Regions from separate parts of the Rhizobium sp. 9140 genome, predicted to be linked through region 1. Evidence: predicted binding sites of a transcription regulator. Region 1 holds the regulator's gene; each other region holds the start of a gene.

What was found. The regulator PhoB, encoded in region 1, activates phosphate uptake and scavenging genes when phosphate is short. The targets are predictions, from matches to a motif close to TGTCATNNANCTGTCAT.
Region 2: a site for PhoB is predicted at 4,482-4,498, ahead of GA0004734_RS14535 (DUF1045 domain-containing protein). Genes of this name have one in related genera too.
Region 3: a site for PhoB is predicted at 2,323-2,339, ahead of GA0004734_RS09550 (esterase-like activity of phytase family protein). Genes of this name have one in related genera too.

What each region holds. Positions count from the first base shown of each region.
Region 1 is NZ_FJUR01000001.1:1,207,972-1,218,361, forward strand. Features, by position in the region: gene GA0004734_RS05615 (substrate-binding domain-containing protein) at 1-1,013, shown strand, start outside; gene pstC (phosphate ABC transporter permease subunit PstC) at 1,154-2,638, shown strand; gene pstA (phosphate ABC transporter permease PstA) at 2,635-3,957, shown strand; gene pstB (phosphate ABC transporter ATP-binding protein PstB) at 3,972-4,787, shown strand; gene phoU (phosphate signaling complex protein PhoU) at 4,843-5,553, shown strand; gene phoB (phosphate regulon transcriptional regulator PhoB) at 5,742-6,425, shown strand; gene GA0004734_RS05645 (GcrA family cell cycle regulator) at 6,584-7,156, opposite strand; gene GA0004734_RS05650 (aspartate aminotransferase family protein) at 7,594-8,793, shown strand; gene argF (ornithine carbamoyltransferase) at 8,890-9,807, shown strand; gene GA0004734_RS05660 (Hsp33 family molecular chaperone) at 10,015-10,390, shown strand, end outside.
Region 2 is NZ_FJUR01000001.1:3,092,358-3,102,747, reverse strand. Features, by position in the region: gene GA0004734_RS14555 (DEAD/DEAH box helicase) at 87-1,643, opposite strand; gene mnmD (tRNA (5-methylaminomethyl-2-thiouridine)(34)-methyltransferase MnmD) at 1,936-2,709, opposite strand; gene GA0004734_RS14545 (NAD(P)/FAD-dependent oxidoreductase) at 2,748-3,911, shown strand; gene GA0004734_RS14540 (PRC-barrel domain-containing protein) at 3,964-4,317, opposite strand; gene GA0004734_RS14535 (DUF1045 domain-containing protein) at 4,537-5,343, shown strand; gene puuE (allantoinase PuuE) at 5,482-6,408, shown strand; gene uraD (2-oxo-4-hydroxy-4-carboxy-5-ureidoimidazoline decarboxylase) at 6,405-6,923, shown strand; gene GA0004734_RS14520 (ureidoglycolate lyase) at 6,920-7,426, shown strand; gene uraH (hydroxyisourate hydrolase) at 7,485-7,847, shown strand; gene GA0004734_RS14510 (alpha-hydroxy acid oxidase) at 7,910-9,043, opposite strand; gene guaD (guanine deaminase) at 9,139-10,390, opposite strand, start outside.
Region 3 is NZ_FJUR01000001.1:2,036,758-2,047,147, forward strand. Features, by position in the region: gene lon (endopeptidase La) at 1-1,590, shown strand, start outside; gene hupB (DNA-binding protein HupB) at 1,867-2,142, shown strand; gene GA0004734_RS09550 (esterase-like activity of phytase family protein) at 2,434-4,626, shown strand; gene GA0004734_RS09555 (MarR family winged helix-turn-helix transcriptional regulator) at 4,726-5,205, opposite strand; gene GA0004734_RS09560 (metallophosphoesterase family protein) at 5,488-6,762, shown strand; gene GA0004734_RS09565 (ATP-binding protein) at 6,762-10,256, shown strand.

The DNA.
Region 1 (10,390 bases):
CTGCAGCCCTGGTGGCTTCCGTCGCCTTTGCTGGCGCTGCCGCTGCCCGCGACCAGATCCAGATCGCTGGCTCGTCCACCGTTCTTCCCTATGCCAAGATCGTTGCCGAAACCTTCGGCGAGACGTTCCCCGACTTCAAGACGCCGGTCGTCGAATCCGGCGGCACGGGCGCCGGCCTCAAGGAATTCTGCAAGGGCGTCGGCCCTGATACCATCGACATCGCCAATGCTTCGCGCAAGATCAAGGACAGCGAACTGGCGGAATGCAAGTCGGCTGGCGTGACCGAAGTGCAGGAAGTCAAGATCGGCTATGACGGCATCGTCTTCGCCACCGACAGCGGCAATGCCGACCTGAAGCTCGAGCCGAAGGATCTCTACCTCGGCCTCGCAGCCCAGGTCGTCGTCGACGGCAAGGTTGTTGCGAACCCCTACACGAAGTGGTCTGAAGTCAACAAGAACCTGCCGGACGCCGAAATCGCCGCTTATATCCCGGGCGAAAAGCACGGCACGCGCGAAGTCTTCGAAGAGAAGATCCTTCATGCAGGCTGCAAGGCTTCCGGTGCTGAAGAGGTCATCAAGGCTGCCGTTGCCGACGCCAAGGAACAGGCCCGCACCTGCGTTGCCGTTCGCAAGGACGGCAAGGCTGTCGACATCGACGGCGACTACACAGAAACGCTCGCCCGCATCGCTGCCAACAAGAACGGCATCGGCGTCTTCGGTCTGGCTTTCTATGAAAACAACGCCGACAAGCTGAAGGTTGCGACCGTCAACGGTGTCATCCCGACCACGGAAACGATCGCTTCCGGCGAATACCCGGTTTCGCGTCCGCTGTTCTTCTACGTCAAGAAGGCGCATCTCGGCGTTATCCCCGGCCTGAAGGAATTCGTTGAATTCTTCCTCGACGACCAGATGGTCGGCCCGGAAAGCCCGCTGGCAGCCTACGGCCTCGTTGCCGCGCCGGATGCAGAGCGCGAAGCTGACCGCAAGGCCTTCACCGACGGCACGCAGCTGTAATAGGAGCCGATCCGGAGACCTGGTCTCTTAAGGATCACCCCGCACGGCGCGCGAGCGCCGTGTGGGAGCCCCAACGTTCGAATGGCCGGCGTCCGATCTTGCAGCATGCGATGTCGTGAAACGACCGGGGGACCCAGACCATGAGCGCTTCTCTCCTCTTTCTCCTCGTCCTGCTCGTCGGCGCATCCGCCTTCGTGATGGGTCGTTCGCGGGCCATGGCCACGGCCGGTGGCAAGCTTTCCTCTCTGCATTCTCTGCCCGGCTACCACGGCAGCTACGCTGCCATCTGGGCTCTTCTGCCTTCGCTCGTCGTGCTCGCCGTCTGGCTCGTCGCTGCGCCGCCGATGATCGATCGCAGCGTGCTCTTCCATCTGCCGACCGAGGTCCTGAACCAGGGCAATGCGCCCGCCCAGCTGGCACTCGGCCAGGTCAAGTCGGTCGCCCGCGGTCTCGCCCTTCTCTCGGACGCCGAGCGCAGCGCACTTGACAGCGGTTCCATCAATCTTCGCGACGCCATGGGTGCCAAGGGCATTCCGCTGGCCGGCGCCGGCGAACCCTGGATGATCGAGTCCGCTACGACCTTCAATCGGATGACGGCAAACAGCCATCTGGCCATGGCCGGTGTCGTGCTGCTGCTGGCCATCGGTGGAACACTTCTGGCGCTCCGCGGCATCTCGCAGCGCTTCCGGGCACGCAACCGTGTCGAGCAGGTCATTCTCGGCGGCCTGATCCTCGCTTCCTCCATCGCCATCCTCACCACCGTCGGCATCATCGGCTCTATGCTGTCGGAAGCCCTGCGCTTCTTCGCCTCGGTGTCGCCGATGGAGTTCTTCTTCGGCACCGTCTGGGATCCGCGCTTCGCCGCAGCCGGCCAAGCGGGTCAGGCCGGGCAGTTCGGCCTCCTGCCGCTTCTCGCCGGCACGCTCTACATCGCCTTCGTCGCCATGCTCTTTGCCGTGCCGATCGGCCTGTTCGCCGCCATCTACATGGCGGAATATGCCAACAGCACGGTGCGCTCGATCGCCAAGCCGCTGCTCGAAATCCTCGCCGGCATCCCGACCATCGTCTACGGCTTCTTCGCCCTCGTCACGGTCGGCCCGTTTCTGCGCGATATCTCGGGCCAGCTGAACGGCCTCGTCACCGGCAACTATACCAGCTTCATCCAGGCGCAGAGCGTTCTCACCGCCGGCCTCGTCATGGGCATCATGCTGATCCCCTTCGTGTCCTCCCTGTCGGATGACATCATCACGCAGGTGCCCGGCTCGCTGCGCGACGGTTCGCTCGGCCTCGGTGCCACACGGTCGGAAACCATCAAGCGCGTCGTCCTTCCTGCCGCTCTTCCCGGCATCGTCGGTGCGCTTCTGCTAACGGCATCCCGCGCCGTCGGCGAGACGATGATCGTGGTGCTTGCGGCCGGTGTCGCCGCCCGCATGCAGATCAACCCCTTCGAGCCGATGACGACCGTCACGGTGAAGATCGTCAACCAGCTGACGGGCGACCTAGAGTTCACCTCTCCGCAGACCCTCGTCGCCTTCGCGCTCGGCATCACGCTCTTTGCCATCACGCTCTGCCTCAACATTTACGCGCTCTACATCGTGCGCAAATACCGGGAACAGTACGAATGACCGACATGACCTCATCGCTCGCCGGTGCGTCGCAGCGTCCCGCATCCACCCGTCGCGATATCGGCATCAAGCGCCGCTACGCCGCAGAACGCCGCTTCCGGGCCTATGGCATCGGTGCCATCTCCATCGGCATCTTCTTCCTCGGTCTCCTGCTCTGGACCGTCGTGTCCAAGGGCTACACGGCCTTCCTGCAGACCGAGATCGTCCTGCCGATCACCTTCAGTGAACAGGTCATCGACCCGAAGAACGAACGGGCGACCAACCCTGCCAAGCTGATGACCGCGAACTATCCGCTGTTGGTGCGTGACGCGCTGGTACAGAAGCTCGGTATCGACCCCGCCAACCGCGCGGACGTGAAGCTCGCGACCGACATGGTCTCGGCCAGCGCCCGCACGCAGCTTCGCGATGTCGTCGTTGCCAATCCGGCGATCATCGGCCAGACGGTGCCGGTGGCACTTCTGGCGGAAGGCAACATCGACTCGGCCAACAAGGGCCAGATCGACGTGACGGTGGACGAAGCCAACCGCAAGGTGAAGGATAAGCAACTCGGCTGGATGCAGACGCTCGCGCAGGACGGCGCGATGACGAAGTCCTTCAACACGGGCCTCTTCACCTCGGGCGCCTCCTCGCGTCCGGAAGCTGCCGGCATCGGCGTCGCAGCGCTCGGCTCGCTCTACATGATGCTGATCGTGCTAGCGCTCGCGCTGCCGATTGGTGTCTCCGCCTCGATCTACCTCGAAGAGTTCGCGCCGAAGAACAAGCTGACCGACCTCATCGAAGTCAACATCAACAATCTCGCGGCCGTTCCCTCCATCGTCTACGGTCTGCTCGGCCTGTCGATCTTCATCAACTTTGCCGGTATGCCCCGCTCGGCAGCCCTCGTCGGCGGTCTCGTCCTCACGCTGATGACGCTGCCCACGATCATCATCGCCACGCGTGCGGCGCTGAAGGCCGTGCCGCCGTCGATCCGGGCTGCGGCCCTCGGCCTTGGCGCCTCGAAGATGCAGACGATCTTCCACCACGTGCTTCCGCTTGCCATGCCGGGTATCCTGACGGGGACCATTATTGGCCTTGCGCATGCACTGGGTGAAACCGCGCCACTGCTTCTCATCGGCATGGTGGCCTTCGTGGTCGATTTCCCGGGCTCGCCGCTCGAACCTTCCACGGCACTGCCGGTCCAGATCTACATGTGGGCCAACGAAGCCGAACGTGCATTTGTCGAACGGACCTCCGGCGCGATCATCGTGCTCCTGATCTTCCTGGTGGTCATGAACCTTGGCGCAATCCTGTTGCGGCGCCGCTTTGAACGACGCTGGTAGTGAGGTAGAAAACAATGAACATGATGTCAGAAGCGACTCTCGAAAAGGCGGTCGATCAGAAGATGAATGCTGTCCCTCACAAGATGATTGGCAAGGATGTGTCGGTCTACTACGGCGAAAAGCGCGCGCTGTTCGACGTGAACCTCAACATCCGCGAAAACACGGTCACGGCGCTGATCGGCCCCTCGGGCTGCGGCAAGTCAACCTTCCTGCGGACGCTCAACCGCATGAACGACACGATCGACCACTGCAAGGTCACGGGCAAGATCACGCTCGACGGCGGTGATATCTACGATCCCTCGATCGACGTCGTCGAACTGCGCGCCCGCGTCGGCATGGTTTTCCAGAAGCCGAACCCGTTTCCGAAGTCCATCTATGAAAACGTGACCTACGGGCCGAAGATCCACGGTCTCGCCCGCACCAAGGCCGAACTCGACGCCATCGTCGAGCAGAGCTTGCAGAAGGCCGGTCTGTGGAACGAGGTCAAGGACCGCCTGCACGAGTCGGGCACCGGCCTTTCCGGTGGCCAGCAGCAGCGTCTCTGCATCGCGCGCGCCGTTGCCGTCAGCCCCGAAGTCATCCTCATGGACGAGCCCTGTTCGGCGCTCGACCCGATCGCCACCGCCAAGGTCGAGGAACTGATCCACGAGCTGCGCGCCAACTACACGATCGTGATCGTCACGCACTCCATGCAGCAGGCAGCCCGCGTCTCGCAGCGCACCGCCATGTTCCACCTCGGCAATCTTGTCGAGGAGAACGACACCGACAAGATGTTCACCAATCCGGATGACCAGCGCACCCAGGATTACATCATGGGCCGCTTCGGCTGATCGGTCGCCCGACCGACAGCCTTGTGCCCGTGACCGAACTCCAAGGACAGGATCCATGGCAACCCATATCGCATCCGTCTATGACGAAGACCTGAAATATCTGAGCCGCCGTATCTCCGAGATGGGTGGCCTTGCCGAGCAGATGGTGGCCGAATCCGTTCGCGCCCTCGTCAATGCCGATCTGGGTCTTGCCCAGAAGGTCATCTCCGACGACGTCGTGCTTGACGACGCCGAGCGCCAGATCGGCGAGAAGGCGATCGTGACGATTGCCAAGCGCCAGCCGATGGCGGCCGACCTGCGCGAAATCATGGGGTCGATCCGCATTGCGGCCGATCTGGAGCGCGTGGGCGATCTCGGCAAAAATACGGCCAAGCGCGTCATCGCCGTCTCCAGCGCCAGCCTGCCGCGGCAGCTGTCCCGCGGCATCGAGCATCTGGCCGAGTTGACGCTGATGCAGCTGAAGGAAGTGCTGGATGTCTACGCATCCCGCTCGGCCGAGAAGGCAAAGGCCATTCGCGAGCGTGATAGCGAGATCGACGCGATCTACACCTCGTTGTTCCGCGAGCTTCTAACCTACATGATGGAAGACCCGCGCAACATCACGCCCTGCACGCATCTCCTGTTCTGCGCCAAGAACATCGAGCGCATCGGCGACCACGCGACCAACATCGCCGAGACGATCTACTACATGACGACCGGTGCGCAGCCGCTGGGCGAACGTCCGAAGGACGACTCGTCGAACACCGTCGGCGCACTCGCCACCTGAGCGAGCGGCGCGGGAGCCGAAATGCTCCTGCGCCGTTGCTTCCGGTCTCGATGCCGGCGGACGTTCGGCTGAAGGATATGCAGCCATCCGGTGGCCTCTGCGCCGCGCATGAACTGTCAACGATGATCGCCGCCCTCGGGTTCTGGCGAAAGCCTTGTCGCGTGACAAGGAGACTACGGAGTCCAGAAATGCAGCCGAAAATTGCCGTTGTCGAAGATGAAGAAGCGCTGAGCGTCCTCCTGCGTTACAATCTTGAGGCCGAAGGCTTCGATGTCGACACCATCAACCGGGGCGACGAGGCAGAGGTGCGGCTGCAGGAGCGGCTGCCCGATCTTCTGATCCTCGACTGGATGCTGCCCGGCGTTTCCGGCATCGAGCTCTGCCGTCGCCTGCGCCAGCGCAGCGAAACGGAGCGCCTGCCGATCATCATGCTGACGGCGCGGGGCGAAGAGAGCGAGCGGGTTCGCGGCCTTGCCACTGGCGCCGACGACTATGTCGTGAAGCCATTTTCGACGCCCGAGCTGATCGCGCGCGTGAAGGCCATGCTGCGCCGTGCGCGTCCCGAAGTCCTGTCCTCGCTTCTGAAATGCGGCGATATCGAGCTGGACCGCGAAACCCACCGCGTTCACCGCAAAACCCGCGAAGTCCGCCTCGGGCCGACGGAGTTTCGCCTGCTCGAATTCTTCATGGCCTCGCCCGGTCGCGTCTTCTCCCGCTCGCAGCTTCTCGACGGCGTCTGGGGTCATGACATCTATGTGGACGAACGCACCGTCGACGTCCATGTCGGCCGCCTGCGCAAGGCCCTCAATTTCTCCAACATGCAAGACGTCATCCGCACGGTCCGCGGCGCAGGCTACTCGCTGGAAAGCTGATGATATGACGCTTTGCTCCCGAAGCATAACGTCTTCGAGGGCTGCATCGCTGTCGATTGCCCAGGTCCGGTGCAGACGAAGCATCCTTCATCATCCATAACGCAAAAGGCCTTCTTCACAGAACGAAGAAGGCCTTTTCGTTGTGGTCTACCAGGCGTTTATCGCGCGCGGCGACGTTCTGCCGAGGGCTGGTAGGCCAGCTTGGCGTGGAATGTGCAGTAGGGCGAGGTATCCGGAGAGTCGTTGCCGCAGAAGTGGAATTCGTCCTTCATGGGATCGCCGATCGGCCACTTGCAGGTGCGGTCGGTAAGCTGTGTCAGAACGAGCTTGCGCGACATCGGTACGACGACATTGCTGCCCGTTGCGCCGCTCGTCCCGCTGCCGGTCACCGTCAGTGCGGTTTCCGGTGCGAAGGCGCCTTCGGAATCCGCGTTCACGTTCATCGTGTTGACCGGGCGTGCCATGGGACGCAGCGGTGCTGCGCGCGGGGCGGCGTTGGCGACGACGGCTTCCGGCGCTGCCGGGCGTGCGGCAACGACCGGACGCTTCGGGCGGTTTGCGCTCGGGGCGGCACCACCGGCTTTCGCACGACCGGGAAGCGACAGGCGATGAACCTTGCCGATAACGGCGTTACGGCTGACACCGCCGAGCTGTGCCGCGATCTGGCTCGCGCTCAACCCCTCGGCCCAGAGCTTCTTCAGTCTCTCAACCCGCTCGTCAGTCCAATTCATGGTCGTCTCCGTTCCAGGCCGTTCATGAAGGACGAATCCCTCACCGCGCCCCGGATGGCTCCGAAGCTGCAACGCCTTGACTCTTTTGGTGACTAGGTCCGCCGCATGCGTCTAGCAATTATTTGCTAACCTAGAGACGGGGTGACTCCCTGACAAGAGTCCGGGGAATCGACCCGAATCGATTTTTGGGTTTTCCCCAACTTGCTGTCACCGCGTGATATATTTGCAAGGCCTTTTCTCCAGAAAGCATCGCGCCCGAAAAACGCGCGACAAGGCCGTAATTCCGGGACTTTTGTTGACAGCAGCACCTGAAATACCGATAGTGCGCTCGCCGCCGTCAGGGCGGTATTTTTCATTCCGGGCCGGCACTGCCGGTCTCTGCAAAACAGATCGAACCTTCCCGCAGACCGCGCGGACAGGACGAGGAGATTGGCACGATGGCCGAGGCAACCCCACTTTACGAGACCTACATGCGCGCGCCGCTGCGCTTCGAGCGCGGCGAGGGTGTCTGGCTGGTGGCGGAAGATGGCGCGCGCTATCTCGATTTCGCTGCCGGCGTCGCGGTCAATTCACTTGGCCACGCCCATCCGCATCTGGTGGCGGCGCTGAAGGATCAGGCCGAAAAGGTCTGGCATCTGTCGAACCTCTACGAGATTCCCGGCCAGGAAAAGCTTGCCAAGCGCCTGACCGACAACACGTTTGCCGACAAGGTCTTCTTCACCAACTCGGGCGCGGAAGCGCTGGAATGCGCCATCAAGACCGCGCGCCGCTATCAGTTCGCCAAGGGCCGGACGGAGCGTTTCCACGTCATCACCTTCGAAGGCGCGTTCCACGGCCGCACGCTTGCGACGATCGCAGCCGGCGGGCAGGCAAAGTATCTCGAAGGCTTCGGTCCCAAGGCGCCCGGCTTCGTGCAGGTTCCCTTCGGCGATCTCGATGCCGTCAAGGAGGCGATCACCGAGGAAACGGCTGCGATCCTGATCGAGCCGATCCAGGGCGAGGGCGGCATACGCCCGGCGCCCAAGGCTTTCCTGCAGGCGCTGCGCGACCTCTGTGACGAATACGGGCTGATGCTGATTTTCGACGAAGTCCAGTGCGGCGTCGGTCGTACCGGCAAGCTCTTCGCCTATGAATGGTCCGGTATTACACCGGATATTCTGGCGGCGGCCAAGGGTATCGGCGGCGGCTTTCCGCTTGGCGCCTGCCTTGCGACGGAAGAGGCCGCCTCCGGCATGGTTGCCGGCACGCATGGCTCCACATATGGCGGCAACCCGCTCGCCATGGCCGTCGGCAATGCCGTGCTTGACGTGGTTCTGGGCGACGGCTTTCTGGAACACGTGCGCGATGTTGCGCTCGTCTTCCGCCAGGGCCTGGCGTCGCTTGCCGACCGCTTCCCAGATGTGATCGAGGAAATCCGCGGCGAAGGCCTTATGCTCGGCATCAAGGCGGTGGTTCCCTCGGCAGATCTGCTGAAAGCGATCCGGGCGGAAAAGATGCTGGCGGTGCCTGCTGGCGAAAACGTCATTCGCCTGCTTCCGCCGCTGATCACCACAGCAGAGGAAGCCCGCGAGGGTCTTGCTCGCATCGAGCGCGCCAGCGAGACGCTGACGGCCGTGAAGCAACGCGCGACCGCTTAAGGTCGCGCCCCTACTGACAACCAGAATCACCGACACCCCAGGCCCTGACAGGGGGCTGAAAGCCCTAACGGGACAAGGACAGGACACCGCATTTCCATGGCTGATACCCGGCACTTCCTCGATCTCTCCGCCATGTCGGCAGAGAATCTGCGCTCCATCATCGATGATGCGCGGGTGCGAAAGGCAGCCACCAAGGCCGGTACAGCCGAGAAGCCGCTGGCCGGCAAGATGCTGGCTATGATTTTCGAAAAGCCCTCGACACGGACCCGCGTGTCCTTCGATGTCGGCATGCGGCAGCTCGGCGGCGAGACGCTGTTCCTGTCGGGCACGGAAATGCAGCTCGGTCGCGCCGAGACCATCGGCGACACCGCCAAGGTTCTTTCGCGTTATGTCGATGCCATCATGATCCGCACCACGGATCACAGCCGTCTTCTGGAGCTTGCCGAACACGCCACCGTGCCCGTCATCAACGCGCTGACGGATACAACGCATCCCTGCCAGATCATGGCCGACATCATGACATTCGAGGAGCATAACGGCCCCGTAAAGGGCAAGACCATCGCCTGGACCGGCGACGGCAACAATGTGCTGCACTCCTTCATCGAGGGCTCTGCCCGTTTCGGCTACACCATGAAAATGGCCGTGCCACTTGGCTCCGAGCCCGATGACAAGATCCTCAACTGGGCGCGCAACAATGGCGGCGATATCGTTCTGTCGCATGATCCGGAAAAGACGGTGGCCGGTGCCGACTGCGTGGTGACCGACACCTGGGTATCGATGAACCAGGAACACCGCGCCCGTGGCCACAATGTCTTCCAGCCATATCAGGTCAATGCCGCTCTGATGTCGAAGGCGGACGAGAACGCACTGTTCATGCACTGCCTGCCGGCGCATCGCGGCGAGGAAGTGACCGACGAGGTGATCGACGGGCGGCAATCCGTCGTGTTCGACGAGGCCGAGAACCGGCTGCACGCGCAGAAGTCGATCCTTGCCTGGTGCCTCGGCGCGCTCTGAGGCTTGTCGTCGCGCGCAGGGTTCAAACCTTGAAAACGGGCATCCGGCCCCCGATCTAGGGGCCAAGCGGGATGCCACGGTTTTTTGCTGGCATTTCATATCAATCCAATAGAATGGAGTTGCGGCTTCGCGATTCCCGGACGTGTCCGGGGCGCCGTCATCTGCGTTCGGGCTCGCTGCGGCGGGTCTTGCATGAGGAGCATGGACATGGTGGACAAGGGACCAGATCTCGGCGAATTCGGCTATGCGGGCGATGACCGCGTCGTGCCCTTTCAGGTGGAAGGGCTCGATGTGCGCGGTCGCGCCGTCCAGCTCGGGCCGATGCTGGACGCTATCCTCGAACGTCACAATTATCCGCTTCCGGTCGCGCGCCTCGTGGCCGAAACGGTGGTGCTGACGGTATTGCTGGGTACCTCGCTGAAGTTCGATGGCAAGCTGATCATCCAGACGAAGAGCGACGGTCCTGTCGATCTCGTCGTCGCCGATTTCTCGACGCCCGACCGCGTGCGGGCCTATGCCCGCTACGACGAGGAGGCTTTGGCCAGTGCTATCGAGAAGGGCGAGGCCGATCCGCAGGCCCTTC
Region 2 (10,390 bases), 1.9 Mb from region 1:
TATGCCTTCGGTGCGCTGGGGCCTTGCAAACAAAAACGGCGGAACTTTTGGTCCCGCCGTTTTTCCTTACTCATTGGCCAGCGTGATTACGCTTCTTCGCGGCGCGAGCCTTCGCGGCGCTGGGCTGCCTGTGCGCCCGGGCTACCGGCTGCCGGGCGAGGGCCGCGGCTGGAGGTGCGGGGTGCGCCGCCCGGGCGGCCGTTCCGGTTGCCGTTGCGCTTGGCAAGGGCTGCCTGATGGGCGGCCTGTGCGGCAGGACCCTGGCCCTTGCGGTGCTCGCGGCGCGCGCTGTCGTCACCGGCCAGCAGGTCGTCGCCTGCAAACGGGCTCGGTGCCTGTGCCACGCGGGCCGGGCGGTTGTTCTCGCCGCCACGGTTCTCGTTGCGACCGTCATTGCGCCCCTGGCCACCGCGGTTCTCGCCACGGCCCTGGCCGTTGCGACCTTCATTGTTGCTGCCACGGCCGCCATTGCCGCGCGCATTGCGGGCTGCCGGTGCGCGGGAGATGTTGGCCGGCGCTTCGCCGCTGGCGACCGTTATGGTCATGCCCATCAGCTTCTCGATGTCGCGCAGCAGGCGAGCTTCGTCCGGTGCGCAGAAGGCGATGGCGATGCCGTCGCGGCCGGCACGAGCCGTACGGCCGATGCGGTGAACATAGGCTTCGGCGACTTCCGGCAGATCGTAGTTGTAGACATGGGTGATGCCGGGAATGTCGATGCCGCGTGCGGCGACGTCGGTGGCGACCAGAACCTTGATCTCGCCGTCACGGAAGGCCTTGAGGGCGCGCTCGCGCTGGCCCTGGCTCTTGTTGCCGTGGATGGAGGCTGCGGAATAACCGACCGATTCCAGATGCTTCATCAGCTTTTCGGCGCCATGCTTGGTGCGCGAGAAGACGATGGCGCGGCCATCGGGGTTTGCCGTCAGCGACTGCTTCAGCAGCGTGACCTTGCCGTCCTTGCCGTTGACGAAATGCACGAACTGCTCGATCTTGTCGGCAGCCTTGCCGGCTGTTGCCACTTCGACGCGCTTCGGGTCGGTCAGGTAGTCGCCGGCCAGATCCGCGATCGCCTTCGGCATGGTTGCCGAGAACAGCAGGGTCTGGCGGTTCTTAGGAACGAGCTTGGAGATTTTGCGCAGGTCGTGGATGAAGCCGAGGTCCAGCATCTGGTCGGCTTCGTCGAGCACGAGATAGCGCGCGGTGGTCAGCGTCACGGCCTTGCGGTTGAGAAGGTCGAGCAGGCGGCCGGGGGTGGCGACGAGGATCTCGACACCGCGTTCCAGCTGCTGGGTTTGCTTGTTGATGGAGGCGCCGCCGACGACGAGGCCGATGCGCAGCGGGCTCTTCTTGACGAAGACCTTCAGGTTGGCGGCGATCTGGTTCACCAGTTCGCGGGTCGGGGCGAGGATCAGGGCGCGCACGTTGCGCGGATCGGCGCGCTTGCCATCGGCGAGCATGCGCTCGATCATCGGCAGGCCGAACGCAGCGGTCTTGCCGGTGCCGGTCTGTGCGAGGCCAATGAGGTCATGACCTGCGAGAACGAGCGGAATGGCTTCGGCCTGAATCGGCGTCGGCACGGTGAAACCTTCAAGGGTAAGGTTCGCAACCATCTGCTCGGAGAGGCCAAGGGAAGAAAAATTGGTCAAAGGTATGCCTTTCGGGGCGCCAAACGACAGGGACCGGAACAACGCTTCTTTGCGGTTCCGGGTCATCTGGTTTCAAGAACCCCGCGTGAAATGGGATCTTGGTGGGTTGAAAAAGCTGTCTGCGCTGCGGGTGCCGAATATGGCACGGTCTCATGGGTGCGCTTGGCCTTCGCGACGGAATGACAAAATCCGCTGGGCACGCTCACGCGGCGGCCGGAAGGTGACGCTGGCCCTCATGTCGTTGTTTCCCGGCCGAAAGTCAAGCTGTCTTTTCGCATGTGCGAACGGACCATCATTCGTACAGGGTGCGTGCAAGCTCCGTTGGCTTGGTGCCGCACAACATTTCCCGCTTGCCGGCAAAGCCCTTGCGGCGCTCCACCACGAAGCCCGCTGACTGCAGATTGCGGCGCACGAAACCGGCGGCGGCGTAGGTGGCAAACGTGCCGGCTGGCGCCGTGCGGTCGTGCACCGCTGCCATGAGCGCCTGCGACCACATGTCGGGATTGCGCGAGGGTGCGAAGCCGTCGAGGTACCAGGCGTCGATCGTGCCGGCATAGGCTGCAACGCCGTCGATGGCCGGGCCGCAGACGATGGTGAGCGTGATGTCGTTTGCGAGGTCGAGACGGACGCTGCCGGACAGCGTCTGCGGCCATGCGGCAACCAGCCCGTTGCGCTCGTCCGTGATCTCGGGCCAGGCGGAGAGGGCGCGCGCGATGTCTGTAGCCTGCATCGGGAAACGCTCGAACGAGGTGAAGGCGAAGCGGGCGTCGGCCGGTTTCTCAGCCATCTTCCATTGCCGCCATGTTTCGCAGAAATTGAGACCGGTGCCGAAACCGAGTTCGCCTATGGAGATGTCCTGCCTGTCGCGCCAACGATCCGGCAGGCCATTACCGTTCAGGAAGACATGACCGCATTCCAGCCGTCCATCCGTGCGGCAATAAAAATGATCGTCAAATTCAACGGAATACGGCATATCGCCGGTATGCCAGTCGAGTGTCTGGCGGTCCGGCGCCTGATGGTTCGGCGTCGGGGCTTCAACGGCTTTCGTCGGGTGGCTTTCGGTCATGGACAAGCGATAATGAGCCCTTTGGGCAAGGTCAATCGATGGCGGATGTTAAGACGGATCTGGTCGTCATCGGCGGGGGCATCATGGGCCTCTGGGCGGCGCTTCATGCGGCGCGCGCGGGGCTTGAGGTGCTGCTCGTGGAGCGGGCGACGATCGGGGCAGGCGCGAGCGGCGGGCTGCTCGGCGCGCTGATGCCGCACACGCCGGACCGCTGGAACGACAAGAAGCAGTTCCAGTTCGATGCGTTGGTTTCGCTGGAGGGCGAGATCCGACGGATGGAGGCCGAGACCGGTCTTTCCGCAGGATACCGGCGAACGGGCCGGCTCATTCCGCTCGCAAAGCCGCATTTACGACAGATCGCGCTGCGGCAGGTGGCGGATGCAGATGTGAACTGGCGAAGCGGCGAGCGCCGCTTTGCCTGGAGCGTTCTGGATACCGCACCGGATGGCCTTTTCTCGTCGGATGTCGTCGCGCACGGAGCCGTTTTCGATCGACTGGCCGCACGTGTTTCGCCGCGCGGATTCCTGAGCCTGTTGACGTCCGTACTCTCTGGTATGCCCAATGTGACCATCCGCGAGGGTTGCGCCGTACGCGAAATTGATCCGCGTCAGGGGCGGGTGGTTATCGCCGAAGGAACCGTGGTCCATGCCGGCCATATCGTGCTGGCGGCGGGCGTCGATAGCTTTCCACTCATCGACGGCTTGCCGACGTTGGCTGGCGGAGTGGCAAGGCCGGGGAGCGGCACGGGCGTCAAGGGGCAGGCGGCGCGGCTGGCGGTCGATCTCGATCCCGCGCTGCCGATCCTTTATTCGGACGGCATCTACGTCATCGCGCATGACGCGGGCGGCGTTGCGATCGGCAGCACCAGCGAGGTAGATTATGCCGATCCGTTTTCGACCGACTATCGGCTCGACGATCTGCTCGTCAAAGCGGAGAGGCTGGTCCCGGAACTGGCGGGCGCGCCGATCCTCGAGCGTTGGGCGGGCCTGCGTCCGAGGGCGATCGGACGGGATCCGATGGCCGGGCCGCATCCGGATCATTCCCGCCTGCATCTCCTGACCGGCGGCTTTAAGATCAGCTTCGGCATCGCACATCGTCTGGCACAGGCCGTGGTGGAGGGGATCACCGCACACGCGGGCGATGGAAACGGGGGTATCGTACTGCCTCAATCATTCCGATGCGAAAGCCATCTTTCTCCCTGAAAGAAGGGCGCTGCCTCCCGGCGCGCCCTTCATCGTCGTATTTCACGCACAGCTACATCCAGTAGGGCGGCACACCGTAATAATCGTAGACAAGGCGACCGTTTTCGCGGTTCCAGTCATATTCGTCGTCGCTGCGATACTTCGGAGCTTTCTCGACCTGCTCGCGGGTCAACTGTGTCCTGTAGCCGCCAAGCTCTTCATCATAGCTGAGCTTCGTCCACGGGATCGGGTAATGATCTTCGCCAATGCCAAGAAATCCACCGAAGCCGAGCACTGCGTAGGCGACCTGACCGCTGCGCTTGCCGATGATCAAGCGTTCGATCGAGCCGATCCGCTTGCCGTCTGCTCCGTAGACGCGCGTTCCTTCAACCTTGTCACTGGCAATAAGATCATGAGTCTCGACGATGCTGGCGTCCTGAAGCTTCTGGCCGTCCCCCGGATGATCGGGGCTGTCGCCGTGCAGATTGGGGTTGTGATAGGTCACGTTCCTTCTCCTCTTCTGGCTTGATGGTCTTAAAACGTGCGAATGGCCGTCCGGGTTCCGTTGTTTTCGATGCACATTGAGGCTGTCTTCGTCAGGCTGTCATGCAAATCACGTAGCGCAGGGGGCAAATCGAGGTTTGCCATGCGCTACGCCATTTGCTTCACCCCGCCGATCCATGATCCGCTCTCCGTTGCCGCAGCCGAATGGCTGGGGCGAAACGTCTATTCCGGTGACCTTTGCGAGCAACTGTCGGTGGCAGGATGCAGCGCGCAGGATGTCGCCTTCTACACCGCCGTGCCGCGTCGCTACGGCTTCCACGGGTCGATCAAGGCGCCATTTCCTCTGGCGCCGGACCGGACCGAATCAGCACTTCTGAAGGCGATGATGCGGTTTGCCGGCGATATCACCCCGTTCGAGATTCCGGATCTCGAGGTCTCCTGGCTCGGCAGCGCTTTCGGGCTCAGCCCGCGCGTGCCTTGCGAGCCGATGACGCATCTCGCGGCACGGGTCGTCCAGGCCTTCGATGAGTTCCGTGCGCCCTTTACCGAGCAGGATATTGAGCGGCTTGATTCCGACAAGCTGACGGCACCGCAGTTTTCGAACCTGCACCGCTGGGGACATCCTTTCGTCATGGACGAATTCCGGTTCCACATGATGCTGACCGGACCCATGACGGCTGCCATGCGCGCGAAGATGGAAGGGCCGTTGCGGGCGCATTTCGAGCCCCTGCTCGCGCAACCGGTAAAGGTGGCGAGCCTTGCGCTGTTCATCGAGCCCGGGGCGGGCGCGCCGCTGCGCGTGCATTCCCAGCACCCTCTCGGCAAGCTTTCGGCACATAAGCCGACGGCGCGCTTTGCCGTGCCTTCCGATCCCACCGCCTCGGCGGCGACGCCTGCGCGTGAGGTGCAGATGGCGCAGGCCATGCGGCGGCTGACGACGAGCGCCTGATCACCGGCGCTGGAGACAGGCGCATCCGACCGACGTTCGAGCCGTGAAGGCCTCTCCGATTTCGGCTGTCGATATCGCTCTTTATGCCTCGACTTTCCTGCCTCGGATGGTACCGTTTGGCGACAAAGAGGGGTGACTATGGATTTTTCGACACCGCGCGATCTCGTCGGCTACGGCCGTCATCTGCCGGAGGTTCAATGGCCCGGCGAGGCCAGGATCGCCGTTCAATTCGTCGTCAACTACGAGGAAGGCGGCGAGAGCACGATCATGGACGGCGAGAAGGCCTCCGAATCGCTGCTGTCGGAGATCGTCGGCGCGCAGCCCTGGCCCGGGCAGCGCAATCTGAACATGGAATCGATCTATGAATACGGCTCGCGCGCGGGCTTCTGGCGGCTGTGGCGCCTGTTCACAAGCCGCAACGTGCCGGTAACGGTCTATGGTGTGACGCTGGCGATGGCGCGTAACCCGGACGCGGTTGCCGCCATGAAGGAAGCCGACTGGGAAATTGCCAGCCACGGTTATCGCTGGCTGGAATACAAGGACTTTACCGAGGAGGAGGAGCGCCGCCACATCACGGATGCGGTGCGGCTGCACACGGAACTCACCGGCTCGCATCCGCTCGGTCTCTATCAGGGCAAGCCTTCCGACAACACGCTGAAGCTGGTCATCGAGGAAGGCGGCTTCCTCTATTCCTCTGACAGCTATGCCGACGAGTTGCCCTATTGGGTGCCCGGCAAGACGCCGGAGACGCCGCATCTCATCATTCCCTACACGCTCGATGCCAACGACATGCGGTTCGCCACGCCACAGGGGTTCAATTCCGGCGACCAGTTTTTCACCTATCTCAAGGACACGTTCGACGTGCTCTATGAGGAGGGTGCCGAGGGGAGCCCGAAAATGATGAATATCGGCCTTCACTGCCGTCTCGTCGGGAGACCCGGGCGGGCAGCGGCGCTGGCACGTTTCGTCGATTACGTGCTGTCCAAGGATAAGGTTTGGATCGCCAAACGGATCGACATCGCCCACCACTGGCATGCACATCACAAGCCGGAGGCTGGCCTATGAGCATTGCGAAGGACAGCGCCGAGGGCCAGGCGTTTATCGGCCGGTTCGGAGGTATCTTCGAGCATTCCCCATGGGTCGCCGAAGAGGCACTCGAAGGGTTGCCGGACGGGCCGCCGACGGCCTCAACCGTGCATACGGCGATGGTGAGGGCTTTCCGGGCCGCCTCGGACGAGAGGCGGCTTCAGGTCCTGCGCGCGCATCCCGATCTGGCCGGCCGTCTGGCCATTGCCGGCGACCTGACAGCCGACAGCAAGGCTGAACAGGCCTCGGCCGGTCTCGATCGTTTGACGCCGGAGGAGCATGAGCGCTTCACCACCTGCAACGCGATCTATACCGACAAGTTCGGCTTTCCCTTCATCATCGCCGTGCGCGGCAAGACGAAGGAGGATATTCTCGCGGCGTTCGAGGCGCGTCTGGACAATACGCCGGACGAGGAATTCGCGACAGCCACCGCCGAGGTGGAGACGATCGCGCGGCTGCGGCTCGACGCTCTTCTTCCGGGATCGGCCGCATGAGCGGGCTCGTCCTGCCCATCGAGCCGCTGACAACGGAGGCCTTCGCGCCTTTCGGCAGTGTCATCGAGGCCGATCCCGCAACGATGCGGCTCATCAATGGCGGCACGACGGAGCGGTTTCATGCGCTCGCAAGGGCCGAAGCTGCCGGCGAGGACGCGCGCGTCGTCATCAACATCTTCCGAGGACAGCCACGGCTGTTTCCCTATGCCGTCGATATGATGGAGCGGCACCCCTGGGGCTCGCAGAGCTTCGTTCCGCTCGATAACCGGTCCTGGCTGGCGGTCGTGGCGGAAGACGAGGGCGGGTTGCCCGGTCGTCCGCGCGTGTTTGCCTGCTCGGGGCGTCAGGGTGTGCAGTACGGCCGCAATGTCTGGCACCACCCGCTGATCGCCGTCGGCGCGGTCAGCGATTTTCTGGTGGTCGATCGCGAGGGCGGCGAGCATAATCTGGAAGAGGTCTTTTTCGAGACCGCTTTTACGATCGCAGCATCTTCGATTTCCTGATCTTTCTGTTCACCAATCCCATCGGCATTCAGCCGGTCGGTTCTGAAAAGAGGTAATGATGACCGCCACCGGCCGCTTGACCACCCATGTTCTCGATGCGGCGCTGGGCCGGCCGGCCGCCGGCATGCAGGTCGCGCTTTTCCACATCGAAGGCGAGGCGCGGACGCTCTTGAAGATCGTGGCGACGAACAGTGACGGACGGGTGGACGCGCCGCTTCTCGAGGGCGAGGCCCTTGTGCGCGGGACCTATGAACTCGTCTTCCACGCCGGTGACTATCTCAAAGCGAGCGGAACGTCGCTCTCCGATCCGCCGTTTCTCGACATCATTCCTCTGCGCTTCGGCATTGCCGACCCAGCGGCGCATTACCATGTGCCGCTGCTGCTTTCGCCCTACAGCTACTCGACCTATCGCGGAAGCTGACCGGCCTTCGTATTCTGCATGTCGTTATCGCAAAACCGCCGCGCACTTTTGCGCGACAGGCTTCAGGTATCGAGGATATCCCTGTTGACGTCGAGGATGTCGCGCTTGCCGCAGAGCGCCATGGTGATGTCGAGTTCCTTGCGCAGGATGTCGAGCGCCAGCAGTACGCCGGTCTTGCCGCCGGCGCCCAGACCGTAAAGAAACGGGCGGCCGATATAGGTGCCGCGCGCGCCGAGGGCCACGGCCTTGAGGATATCCTGTCCCGAGCGGATGCCGCCGTCTATATGGATTTCGATGTCGCCGCCGACCGCATCGACGATGCGGGGCAGCATTGAAATCGAGGACGCCGCGCCATCGAGTTGCCGTCCGCCATGGTTGGAAACGATGATCGCATCCGCGCCGGTCTTTGCCGCCATGCGGGCATCTTCCGGATCGAGGATGCCCTTCAGAATCAGCGGACCGCCCCAGAGCTGTTTGATCCAGGCGACGTCGTCCCAGGAAAGTTTCGGGTCGAATTGCTCGGCCGTCCAGGCGGACAGGGAGGAGAGATCCGAGACGTTCTTGGCGTGACCGACGATATTGCCGAAGCCGCGCCGCTGGGTTTGCAGCATTTTCAGGCACCAGCCAGGGCGCGTTGCCATCTGCCAGATATGTTTCGGCGTGAATTTCGGCGGCGCCGAGAGACCGTTGCGCAGATCCTTGTGACGCTGCCCGAGGATCTGCAGGTCGAGCGTCAGCACCAGCGCCGAGCATTTCGCAGCCTTGGCGCGCTCGATGAGATTGCGGACGAAATCCCGGTCCTTCATCACGTAGAGCTGGAACCAGAACGGTTTGGTCGTCACCGAGGCCACGTCCTCGATCGAGCAGATGCTCATGGTCGAAAGCGTGAACGGCACGCCGAACTCTTCCGCTGCCTGTGCCGCCAGCATCTCGCCATCGGCATGCTGCATGCCGGTCAAGCCCGTTGGGGAGAGGGCGACCGGCATCGAGACCTTTTGCCCGATCATGGTGGTGGCCAGCGAGCGGTTGGTCATATCGACCAGCACACGCTGGCGCAGCTTGATCGTGTGGTAGTCCGCCTCGTTGGCGCGATAGGTGCCTTCGGTCCAGGCGCCACTATCGGCGTAGTCGAAGAACATTTTCGGCACGCGGCGCTTGGCCAGAGCTTTGAGGTCGCTGATTTCGAGGGACGGCATGGGCAAGCTCCGCAGTGGGGTGTCGCTTTCCTCCTATCACGCGGGAGCGCTGTCGTTAAGCGGTTGCGGTCCATCTGGTCAATAAAATTGACCAGTCAACGCAATGTGCTTTTTGCCGCGCGCCCGGCAATGTAGGTTTCCACCACGGCGCGGTCGTCGCCCATGGTCTGGAGCAGGAACAGTTCGTCGGACAGGGAGGTGACGACCTCGGCTTTCAGCGTCATGGCCGGCGTTGCCGCCATGTCGAGCACGATGAGGTCGGCGTCGGTTCCCGCCTCCAGCGTGCCGATGCGCTCCGACAGGGACAGGGCCTCGGCATTGCCGAGCGTCAGGTAGTAATAGCTGTCGAACGGGTTCAGCCGCTCGCCCAGCAATTGCTGGATCTTGTAGGCCTCGTCCATGGTGCGCAGCATAGAATAGCTCGATCCCCCGCCGATATCGGAGGCGACCGAAATGCGCACAGGTTTTTCCCGCCGCTCCAGTTCCTTCAGGGGAAACAGGCCGGAGCCGAGGAAAAGGTTGGATGTGGGACAGTGCACGGCGATGGAGCCTGTCTCGCTCATCGCATCCCGCTCGCGCTGCGACAGGTGAATGGCGTGACCGAACAGGGATTTCTGTCCCATCAGGCCGTAGTTTGCATAGACGTCGGTGTAATCGGCAGCGTTCGGGTAGAGCGAGAGGGTATAATCGATCTCGTCGCGGTTTTCGGACAGATGCGTCTGGATGTGCAGGTCCGGGAATTCGGCGGCGAGCGCTTGTGCGGCCGACATCTGCTCCGGCGTCGAGGTGATGGCAAAGCGGGGCGTGATGGCGACGTGGTTTCGGCCCTTGCCGTGCCATTGGGCGATGACGGCGCGGGTCTCGTCATAGCCCATCTCGGGCGTGTCGAGCAGGCCCTGTGGGGCATTGCGGTCCATCATCACCTTGCCGGCGACCATGCGCATGTCGCGCTTCATCGCTTCCGCGAAAAACGCATCGGCTGAGGTCTTGTGGACGGAGCAATAGGCGACCGCCGTCGTCGTGCCGTGGCGGATCATCTCGTCGAAGAAATGCACCGCGATGCGCTCCGCATGCGCTGTTTCCACAAAGCGGCATTCTTCCGGGAAGGTGTAGGTGTTCAGCCATTCCAGCAAGTTGGCAGCGTAGGAGCCGATGACCTGCATTTGCGGAAAATGGACATGGGTATCGATGAAACCGGGAAGGATGAGGTGTGGCCTGTGGTCTATCTCGATGACATCTTCCGGTGCCTGCTCGCGAACGGTCGCATAGGCTCCGTTCGCAACGATCAGGTCATCGCGCAGCAGCAGGGCGCCGTCGGTTTCGTAGATATAGGCCTGTGCGTCGTCC
Region 3 (10,390 bases), 830 kb from region 1:
ATGAAGAAGCTGCGTCAGATGAGCCCGATGTCGGCCGAAGCCACCGTCGTGCGCAACTATCTGGACTGGCTGACGGGCATTCCTTGGAACAAGAAGTCGAAGGTCAAGACCGACCTCAATGCCGCCGAAAAGGTGCTTGAGCTCGATCACTTCGGCCTCGACAAGGTCAAGGAACGCATCGTCGAATATCTGGCCGTGCAGGCGCGTTCGCAGAAGATCAAGGGGCCGATCCTGTGCCTCGTCGGTCCTCCGGGTGTCGGCAAGACCTCGCTCGCCCGCTCGATCGCCAAGGCCACCGGCCGCGAATATATCCGCATGGCGCTCGGCGGCGTTCGGGACGAGGCGGAAATCCGCGGTCACCGCCGCACTTATATCGGCTCGATGCCCGGCAAGGTCATCCAGTCGATGAAGAAGGCGAAGAAGTCCAACCCGCTCTTCCTGCTCGATGAAATCGACAAGATGGGCCAGGACTTCCGTGGCGATCCGTCGTCGGCGCTTCTCGAGGTGCTCGATCCGGAACAGAACGCAACGTTCATGGACCACTATCTGGAGGTCGAATACGACCTTTCGAACGTGATGTTCATTACGACGGCGAATACGCTGAACATCCCTGCGCCGTTGATGGACCGTATGGAAGTCATCCGGATCGCCGGCTACACCGAAGAGGAAAAGCTGGAGATCGCCAAACGGCACCTCCTGCCGAAGGCCATCACCGACCACGCCCTGAAGCCGGCCGAATTCTCGGTGACGGACGGCGCGCTGATGGCGGTGATCCAGACCTACACCCGCGAAGCCGGTGTCCGCTCTTTCGAACGCGAGCTGATGAAGCTCGCCCGCAAGGCGGTGACCGAAATTCTCAAGGGCAAGGCCACGAGCATCCAGGTGACGGCCGAGAACATCAACGACTATCTGGGCGTTCCGCGCTTCCGCCATGGCGAAGCCGAGCGCACCGACCAGGTGGGCGTGGTCACGGGTCTGGCCTGGACCGAGGTCGGCGGCGAACTGCTGACGATCGAAGGCGTGATGATGCCCGGCAAGGGCCGTATGACGGTGACGGGCAACCTGAAGGATGTGATGAAGGAATCGATTTCGGCAGCGGCATCCTATGTCCGCTCGCGCGCTATCGACTTCGGCATCGAGCCGCCGCGTTTCGACACGAGCGACATCCACGTCCATGTTCCCGAAGGGGCAACCCCGAAGGACGGTCCATCGGCCGGCGTTGCAATGGCAACGGCCATCGTCTCGATCATGACGGGCATTCCCGTCGATAAGAACGTAGCCATGACGGGTGAAATCACCCTGCGCGGCCGGGTTCTGCCCATCGGCGGCCTCAAGGAAAAGCTGCTTGCAGCGCTTCGTGGGGGGATCAAGAAGGTGCTCATTCCGGAGGAGAATGCCAAGGACCTGGCGGAGATTCCGGACAATGTGAAGAACAACATGGAGATCATCCCGGTGTCGATGATCGGCGAGGTTCTGAGGCACGCTCTGGTTCGCATGCCGGAAGCCATCGAGTGGGATCCGGCAAAGAACGTTACGCCGGTGAAGGTCGCGGCGGACACGGACGAAACGACGACCGGCTTCGCCCATTGAGGACGCATTCCGGGAGAGTGGCAACACCGCTTTCCCGGAGCCCCTTGAACGCGCGGCGCGAGTGATTTTCGGGCTCGATGAGGGTGTCCTCGCAACGTTGTTCATCGCTTAAACAGTGGAAGACCGGCCCTTGCGCCGGTCTTTTTTCGTAAAATGCACCGCAAAGCCTTGCAATTGCGGGCATTCGGCGCGATTGGGTTGCCAAGGCGACCGCTGCGACACTGGCGCGGCCGCCCGAAAACAAGTCGTTTCGGACCAAGTTGAAAGGGTGGAAACATGAACAAGAATGAGCTCGTATCGGCTGTTGCCGAAAAGGCCGGCATCACGAACAAAGAGGCAGCTGCGTCTGTCGAAGCGCTGTTCGACGTGATCCAGGGTGAACTGAAGAACGGCGGCGACGTTCGCCTCGTCGGCTTTGGCAACTTCACCGTAAGCCGCCGCGAAGCCTCCAAGGGCCGCAACCCCTCCACCGGTGCGGAAGTCGATATCCCTGCTCGCAACGTTCCGAAGTTTGCGGCCGGCAAGGGCCTCAAGGACGCTGTGAACTCCTAAGGCATATCTGGACGAAGCGGCTCGCTTCGCCTTGCCATGGTCACAGCCGAGCGCCGCGCATCCCTATCGGGGAGGCCGACTGGCTGCTCCAACACCACAAAGCGCTGCTGCGCGAGAGGAGACGGCTCACGCCGCGCTCCTTACCTTCAGGCCCGGGTTTTCCCGGGCCTTTTTCGTCTCTGTCATTCCTCTGTTATGCGGGCGCTTCACAAACTCCGGGATTGTGCCGCGTGCATCGATGCAAGCGGCGACGCGGCCCGAACCGCCGTGTGAACGCCGAGGGGATGTCTCATGAAAACCATATCCGTCACCGCCGCACTCGCGGCCCTTCTTGCGACCTCGGTCGCTGGCAGTGCTTATGCCGAGCCCGTCTTCAACCGCATCTCGTCCTTCGCCGTCGCGGACAATCTGCCGGCCGGGACCGACCGCAAGACCGTGACCTCGGCCGAGATCGTCACCGCAACGGATGACGGCAACACGCTGATCTATTCCGACAGCCCGCTGAAAGCGATCGGCTTCATCGACATCACGGATGCCGTGGCGCCCAGGGCCGGCGGCATCGTCTCCTTCGAGGGCGAGCCCACATCGGTCACGGTGGCCGGCACCAAGGCACTCGTCGCCGTTAACACGAGCCCCGACCGTGCCAACCCATCGGGCATGCTTGCCGCCGTCGATATTGCCGGGCGTACGGTCACTTCAAGCTGCGAACTCGGCGGCCAGCCCGATTCGGTTGCCGTCAACAAGGATCGCACGCTCGCCGCCATCGCCATCGAAAACGAGCGCGACGAGAAGGTGAACGACGGAGCGCTGCCGCAGATGCCGGCGGGCGACCTCGTCATCGTGAAGCTCACCGAGGGCACGCCGGACTGCGCTACGATCCGTCACGTCTCGTTGACGGGTCTCGCCGATGTCGGAGGAGACGATCCTGAGCCGGAATTCGTCTCGTTCAACGGCAAGGATCAGATCGCGCTGACGCTGCAGGAGAACAACCATATCGTCATTCTCGACGGCCGCTCGGGCGACATCGTCTCGCATTTCTCCGCTGGCACGGTGGATCTCGACAAGGTCGATACGAAGCGCGACGGCAAGCTTTCCTTCACCGGGTCGCTGAAGGGCGTGACCCGGGAGCCGGACGCCGTGAAGTGGCTGGATGACGATAGGCTGGTCGTGGCGAACGAGGGCGACTGGAAGGGCGGCTCGCGCAGCTTCACCATCTTCGACACGAGCGGCAAGGTGCTCTACGAGGCCGGTGCAAGTTTCGAGCATGCCGCTGCCGCCATCGGGCATTACCCTGAGAAGCGTTCTGCCGCCAAGGGCATCGAGCCGGAGGGTCTGGAAGCTGCGACGTTCGGGCAAGACCGGTTGTTCTTCGTGCTGGCGGAGCGCGCATCGCTCGTCGGCGTCTACAAGGACACGGGCGCCGAACCCGAACTGCTGCAACTGCTGCCCTCGGGCATCTCGCCGGAAGGCGGCGTCGCCATTCCTGCTCGCAACCTGCTGGTAACCGCCAACGAGGCCGATCTGATTGAGGACGGTGCGGCGCGCTCGCATGTGATGATCTACGAGCGCAAGGAGGGCAAACCGGCTTATCCGCAGATCCGCTCCGTGGAGAAGGACGGTGTGCCGATCGGCTTCGGCGCATTGTCCGGTCTTGCGGCCGTTCCGGGCCAGCCTGGCAAGCTCTATGTGGTCAGCGACTCGGTCTATGGCGCCGAACCGCGCATCTTCACCATCGACACGACCAAGAGCCCGGCCGAGATCATCGACGCTCTGACGATCACCCGCGACGGCGCGCCGGCGCAGAAGCTTGATATCGAGGGCATCGTCGCAACGGCCGACGGCTTCTGGCTCGCCTCCGAAGGCAATTCCGACAAGCTGGTGCCGCATGCGCTCTATCAGGTGAATGCAAAGGGCCAGATCAAGAAGGAGATCGCCCTGCCGGAAGCCCTGCGTGCGGGCGAGACCCGCTTCGGCTTCGAGGGGATTACGGTAACAGGCGAGGGCGATGACACGACGCTGTGGATGGCCGTGCAGCGCGAATGGAAGGACGACGAGAAGGGCTTCGTCAAGCTCGTTTCCTACAATCCGAAGTCCGAGGAATGGGGCGCCGTGCGCTATCCGCTGGAGAAGAAGGGCGAGGGCTGGGTCGGTCTGTCCGAAATCACCATTCACGGCAACTATGCCTATGTCATCGAGCGCGACAACCTCGTCGGCCAGGCAGCAAAGCTGAAGAAGATCTATCGCGTGGCGCTGACCGAGCTGAAGCCCGCCAAGCTCGGCGGCCCGCTGCCGGTCGTCGCCAAGGAAGAGTTCCGCGATCTGCTTCCGGACCTGAAGACGCTGAACGGCTATGTTCTCGACAAGGTGGAGGGCTTTGCCGTCGATGAAACCGGAACCGGCTTCGTCGTGACGGACAATGACGGCGTGGACGACAGCTCGGGCGAGACGATGTTCTGGAGCATCGGCAAGATCGACGCGATGTAACGAGAAGTGCCCCGGCAACGTCGGGGTCCACAAGGTCGGGCCTGTGTGCAGCAGGTCCGATCTCCCAAGGCCGGTGAGATATATGCCTGGCGGCTGATCTCAGGCTTCTGCGGCCGTTGCCGGCCTGACGGCCTCTTCCTGCTCGCGCCGCTCGCGGATCTCGTCGGTGCGGCGGACGAGCTTGCTGACGATCTCATGCAACTGATCGAGTTGCTCGTCATCGAGTGCCGAGAAGATTTCCTCGATCAGCTGCTTGCGCGGGTGCTCGGCCGCCTCCAGCGCGATACGCCCGACATCGGTGATGGAAACGATCTTTGCGCGGCGATCCTCAGGGTCCGGCTGACGCGCCACGAGCTTGTCGCGCTCCAGCCCGTCGATCGCCTCGGTCACGGTGCGCGGCGCGAAATTGAGCGCACAGGCGATATCCGTCGAGCGGCAGGGGCCGAGCTTGTTCAGGAAGAACAGAAATTTGCTGCGGGCCAGCGACACGCCTTCCTCCGTCATCGACTGGTTGATGAGCCGATGAACGCGATGATAGAGCTCGAACAGCTTGTCGGAGACGTCGAAGGTCGTTTTCATAGACTGGAGATGGACGTTATGAGGGTCCATGTCAAATCCGATCACAGGGATGTCAAGGCGGGCCGCGCGAAACCCTGCGGCGGTGTCGGAAGCGCCACAGCCATTGTGATGGGGCTCGCTTGGTCGGTTCCGCACTGGCCTGGCCTGGATATCAGGTCTCGATGACAGGAACCTGTCGGTTCCTGTGATCGACACTCGATTAGCTGCACGACGCCGTGGAAAGACGGGGCCGCCCAGGCCGAAACGATTGACGTCGATGCATCGGCAGGCCCATGGTCGGGCATGGCTTTCCGCTTCGTTCACACCGCAGACCTCCACCTCGATTCTCCCCTCCGCAGTCTGGCGCTTCGCAACGGCGAGCTTGCCGAGCATGTCCGCGGGGCGACCCGTGCGGCGCTGACGGCCATCGTCGATCTCTGTATCGCGGAGGCGGTCGATGCGCTCTTGATCGCGGGCGATCTCTATGACGGTTCGCAGACCTCGATGAACACGGCGTTGTTCCTGATGAGCGAGATGCGTCGGCTGGAGGCCGCCGGGGTGCGCGTCTTCGTCATTCGCGGCAATCACGACAACCAGTCCGCCATCCGCCGCGAGCTGACCTTTCCGGACAATGTGCATGTGTTCTCCAACCGCACGAAATCAGTAAAGGCAGCGATGCTACCGGATGGCCGCGCCGTCTACATTCACGGCATCGGCTTCGACCAGCCGCACGCGCCGGACAGTCTGCTGCCGTCCTTCCCGGGTCCGCAGGCAGACAGCATCAACATCGGCATGCTGCACACGAGCCTTGCCGGCGCGCCGGGGCACGATCTCTACGCGCCCTGCAGCGTGGCGGAGCTTGCCGCACATGGTTTCGACTACTGGGCGCTTGGCCATGTGCATCATCGCCTGGTGCACAGCGAAACGCCGCTGATCGTCATGCCCGGAATGCCTCAGGGCCGCGATATCAACGAAGCGGGCGCGAAGAGCGTGACGCTTGTGACGATCGAGGCCGGCGGTGAGATCCACCACGCCGAGCGCCGCATCGGCGGCGCGGTGTTCGAGCGGGCGACGATCGGCCTTACCGGTGTCGCGGAATGGCGCGAGCTTCTGGCCCGCATCAGCGACGAGCTCGCACGCCGCGTGGCGGCGGCCGGTGCCGAGCAGCTGATCCTGCGCCTGCACCTGACGGGCGCGACGCCGCTCGCCTTCCGCCTGAAGCGCGATCCGGCCTTCCTGATGGATGAGGTGACGGGTCTTGCCAACGCGTTGCCGGGCTGCTGGGTGGAGAAGATCGAGATCGACTGCCACGCGCCGGAGATGGTTGGTGAGGCGGATCCCGGTCTTGATCCCGCAGCCGAACTGTCGGCGCTGATCCACGGCGATGTGCTCGCCTCGCACGCGTTCCGCCAGCAGGCGGCCGATCTCATGGCCGAGCTTCTGGGCCAGCTGCCGCGCGAGTTGCGGGAAACCTTTGGAACGGACGAGGCGACTGTTGCAGCGCTTCTGGCGGAGATCGCGCGCGACGGCAGCGACGAGGTGCTCGCGCATGTGCGGGCCGGCGAGGGAGGTCAATAATGCGTCTGTCCGCGCTCGATCTCGTCCGCTACGGCAAGTTCACCGGCAAGCAGCTCGACTTCGGCCCGGCCCGGCCCGGCAAGCCGGACCTGCATCTGGTCTACGGACCGAACGAGGCGGGCAAGTCCACGCTGTTTTCGGCGGTGCTCGACCTGTTCTTCGGCATCGAAGGCCGCAGCCCCTACAATTTTCTGCATCCATACCCCGCCATGCGCATCGGCGCGACGGTGGAAACCGGTGGACGCGGCCAGTCCCTGTTTCGTGTCAAGCGCCAGCAGAACACGCTGATCGACGCCAACGAGCAGCCGCTGCCCGAAGGGCTTCTTGCCAATGCCTTCGGCACGGTGGATCGCGCGACCTATCAGCTGATGTTCTCGCTCGACGACGACAGCATCGAAAAGGGCGGCGAGAGCATCCTGCGGAGCGAAGGCGAGCTTGGGTCTCTCTTGTTTTCCGCCAGTTCGGGCCTGCCGGACCTCACCGGCGTCATGGCGGAGCTCAAGGGCCGGACAGACGCCTTCTATCGCCCGCAGGCGCGCAAGCACCGGCTGGCCGAGCTGAAGGCGGAGCTGGATGCGCTGAAGGACGAGCGGGCCGCCATCGATGTCAGCCAGCGGGAATACACCGCGCTGCGCAAGACGCGCGATCTGGCGACGGAGCGGCACGAGGCGGCGCTCGCCGCCCGCGCCGGGCTGCGCGTCCAGTGGGACGGGGTCAAGGCGAAGCTCGACGGTCTGCCGCTCCTTCTGCGGCTGCGGACGCTGCGTGGCGAGCTTGCGACGCTCAGCGACCTTCCGGACCCGCCCGCCGTCTGGCATCAGATGCTGCCGGAGCTGATGCGGGCGGAAACCGAGATCGGCACGCGCCTGACGCAGATCGCGGCGGATATCGCCCGCCGCACGCAGGAGCGAGACCTGCTCGCGCGCGACGAGGCCGTGCTCGCGCTGCGCGCCGACCTGCGCCATCTGGAAAGCTCGGGCCTCGAAGCCCGTTACCGGACGGCAGCGCAGGACATGCCCTCGCGCACGCAAGAAAGGGCGGCGGTAACCGCCGACCTCGCCGCGCGGCTGCTGCAACTCGGACGCGGCGAGGACGAGGACCCTGCCACGCTTCTGATTCCGGCAGCAACCGTCGGCAAGCTGCGCGCGCTGGCCGAGACGCATGCGCGCCTGTCCGAGCGGCAGGAGGCGGCCCGTCGGGAGTTCGCAACGGCGGAGGCTGCTCATCGCGACGCGGTCGAGCGAGCCGGGACGGTTGGCGAGAGGCCGCCAGGACAGGCTTCGGCGATGCAGACGACCGCCGATCCACAGGCGCTGTCCGACTTGCTGCGGGCTCTGAGGCGCGAGGATTTTCCGCTCCGCCAGAAGGCCGCGCGCGAGGAAGCGGCGCGGCTCGAGGATCTTCTCGCCGACCAGCTGGCAGCCCTGCCGGGCCGGTACGATGCCGAAAGCCTTGCACGCGCGCCGGTTCCGGCGGAAGGCGATTTGGCTGACTGGTCGTTCAAGACCGAGACGGTGAGCGAGCGCCTGCGCCGGCTCGACGAGCGCCGCGCCGACGTCGCGCTGCAAATGGCCACCGCTGAGGCCGAGCGGAATACGCTTCTGGCGCAGGCGGAGTTTGCCGACGATGCGCGGGTGGCGGCGCTGCGCCTTGCGCGCGATGCGGCCTGGCAGTCGCACCGGGGGGCGCTGACGCCGGAAACGGCCGATCGGTTCGCAAGCGCGCTCGACAAGGACGATCAGGCGAGCGCCCTGCGGCTGACCCAGACCGAACATATCGCCCGCAGCCGCGCTCTGGCGGTGACGATCGCCGACCTGACCGCACGACAGGCGGCGTACGACCGGCAGCGCGCGGACCTGCTCGCGGAGCGTAGCGTGCTGGAGGCCACCATCAATACTGCGGCCACCGCCTGCAATCTCCCTGCGGATGTGTCGCTGGCGCGGCTGGAGGATTGGCTGCAACGCCGGCTGAAGACGCTGGAAACACGCGCCGCATTGCGTGCCATGCGCCAGAAATCGGCCCAGGCGGATGCCGACGAGGCGCGAGCCATGGCCCGGCTCGCCGCGGCTTTCGCTTATGGGGCTTCGCTGCCGGATGATTTCGAGACGGCGCTGGCTTTTGGCGAGCGGGTATTAATGGCGGCGCAGGCCGAGGCGGCCGAGGGGCGGACCCTTTCGGACAACCTGAAGCGAACGGAGGCGGCGCTTGCATCGCGCCGCGGCGATGCGGACGCGGCCGATGCGGCGATGGCGGCATGGGCGGATGCCTGGGGCGAGCGTCTCTCCGGCCTCTGGCTTGCGCCGCACGGCGAGGTGCCGAGCCTGGCCGAAGTGATGCCGACGCTTGCGGTGCTTGCCGAGATCGACCGTCTGGTTCAGCGGCGCAACGATTTCGACCACCGCATTCAGGCGATGGGCCGCGACCAGACAGCATTCGCGAACGTCATCGCCAGCTGCTGCGCGCGGCTGGGTTCGCCATCTATCGACGATACCTCCGGCGACGATCCGCTTGCGATCTTCACCGCGCTACAGCGGCGGATGGCAAGCGCCGAGCATGTGGAGGCGCTGTTCGACCGTCTGTCGACGGAGCTGGAGGAGCGGGAACGCGAGGCGCGGGCGTTGGCCGAAAAGCTGGAGCGGCATGAGGCCGGAAAGCGCGACATGCTTGCCTTTTTCGGCTGCACGGAACTCGGCGATGTCGCCGCCCACCTTGAAAGCGCAAAGGCGCGGACGCGCCTGCGCGAACGCATTGTGGAAACCGAGGCCGACCTTGCCGCCCGTTTGCGCGTCGGCACGGCGGATGAGGCCGAGATGGTTCTCGTCGCTCTGGACGAGGACGGGCTTCGCCGCGAGGCGGCCGAACTCGCCGCGCGCCATGAGGAGGCCGACCGGATGGTGCAGGATCGCCATGCCGAACTGCGCGATGCGGAGCGCGGCCTGGAAAAGGCCGCGGGCGACGATGCGGCCGCTCATATCGAGGAGCGTCGGCGCACGGTGCTCGCCGATATCGAGGAGCAGGCGCTTGCCTATCTCCGGCTGCGTTCCGGCCTGCTCGCCGCCGACATGGCGTTGCGCCTCTATCGGGAGCGGCACCGCAGCGCCATGATGCAGCGGGCGTCCACGGCCTTCGCCACCATCAGCGGCGGGGAATATGAGGGTCTCTCGACCGAGATGGAGAAAGGGGCGGAGTTCCTTTTGGTCCGCTCCGCTTCGGGTGCAACCAAGCTTGCGAAAGACCTTTCTAAAGGCACGCGCTTCCAGCTCTATCTCGCGCTGCGCATGGCCGGTTTCCACGAGATCAGCGCCCAGCGCGAGGCCTTGCCCTTCATTGCCGACGATATCATGGAGACCTTCGACGACGCCCGCGCCTTCCACGCCTTCCGGCTCATGGCGGATATGGCGGGCGTCGGCCAGGTCATCTACCTGACTCATCACGAACACCTCTGTGAGATCGCCCGCAAGGCCTGCCCGGATGTGGTGTTGCACCGGCTATGAGGGCATGCAGACGCCGGCGGCAGGTCACGTCCTGCGCCGGACTTGCGGGCGGATGCCATCAGGCACTATACGGATGCACCGTACCGGCTTTCATCTCCATGGCTGCCGTGGACGATAGTCCTGCCTCAATGCTA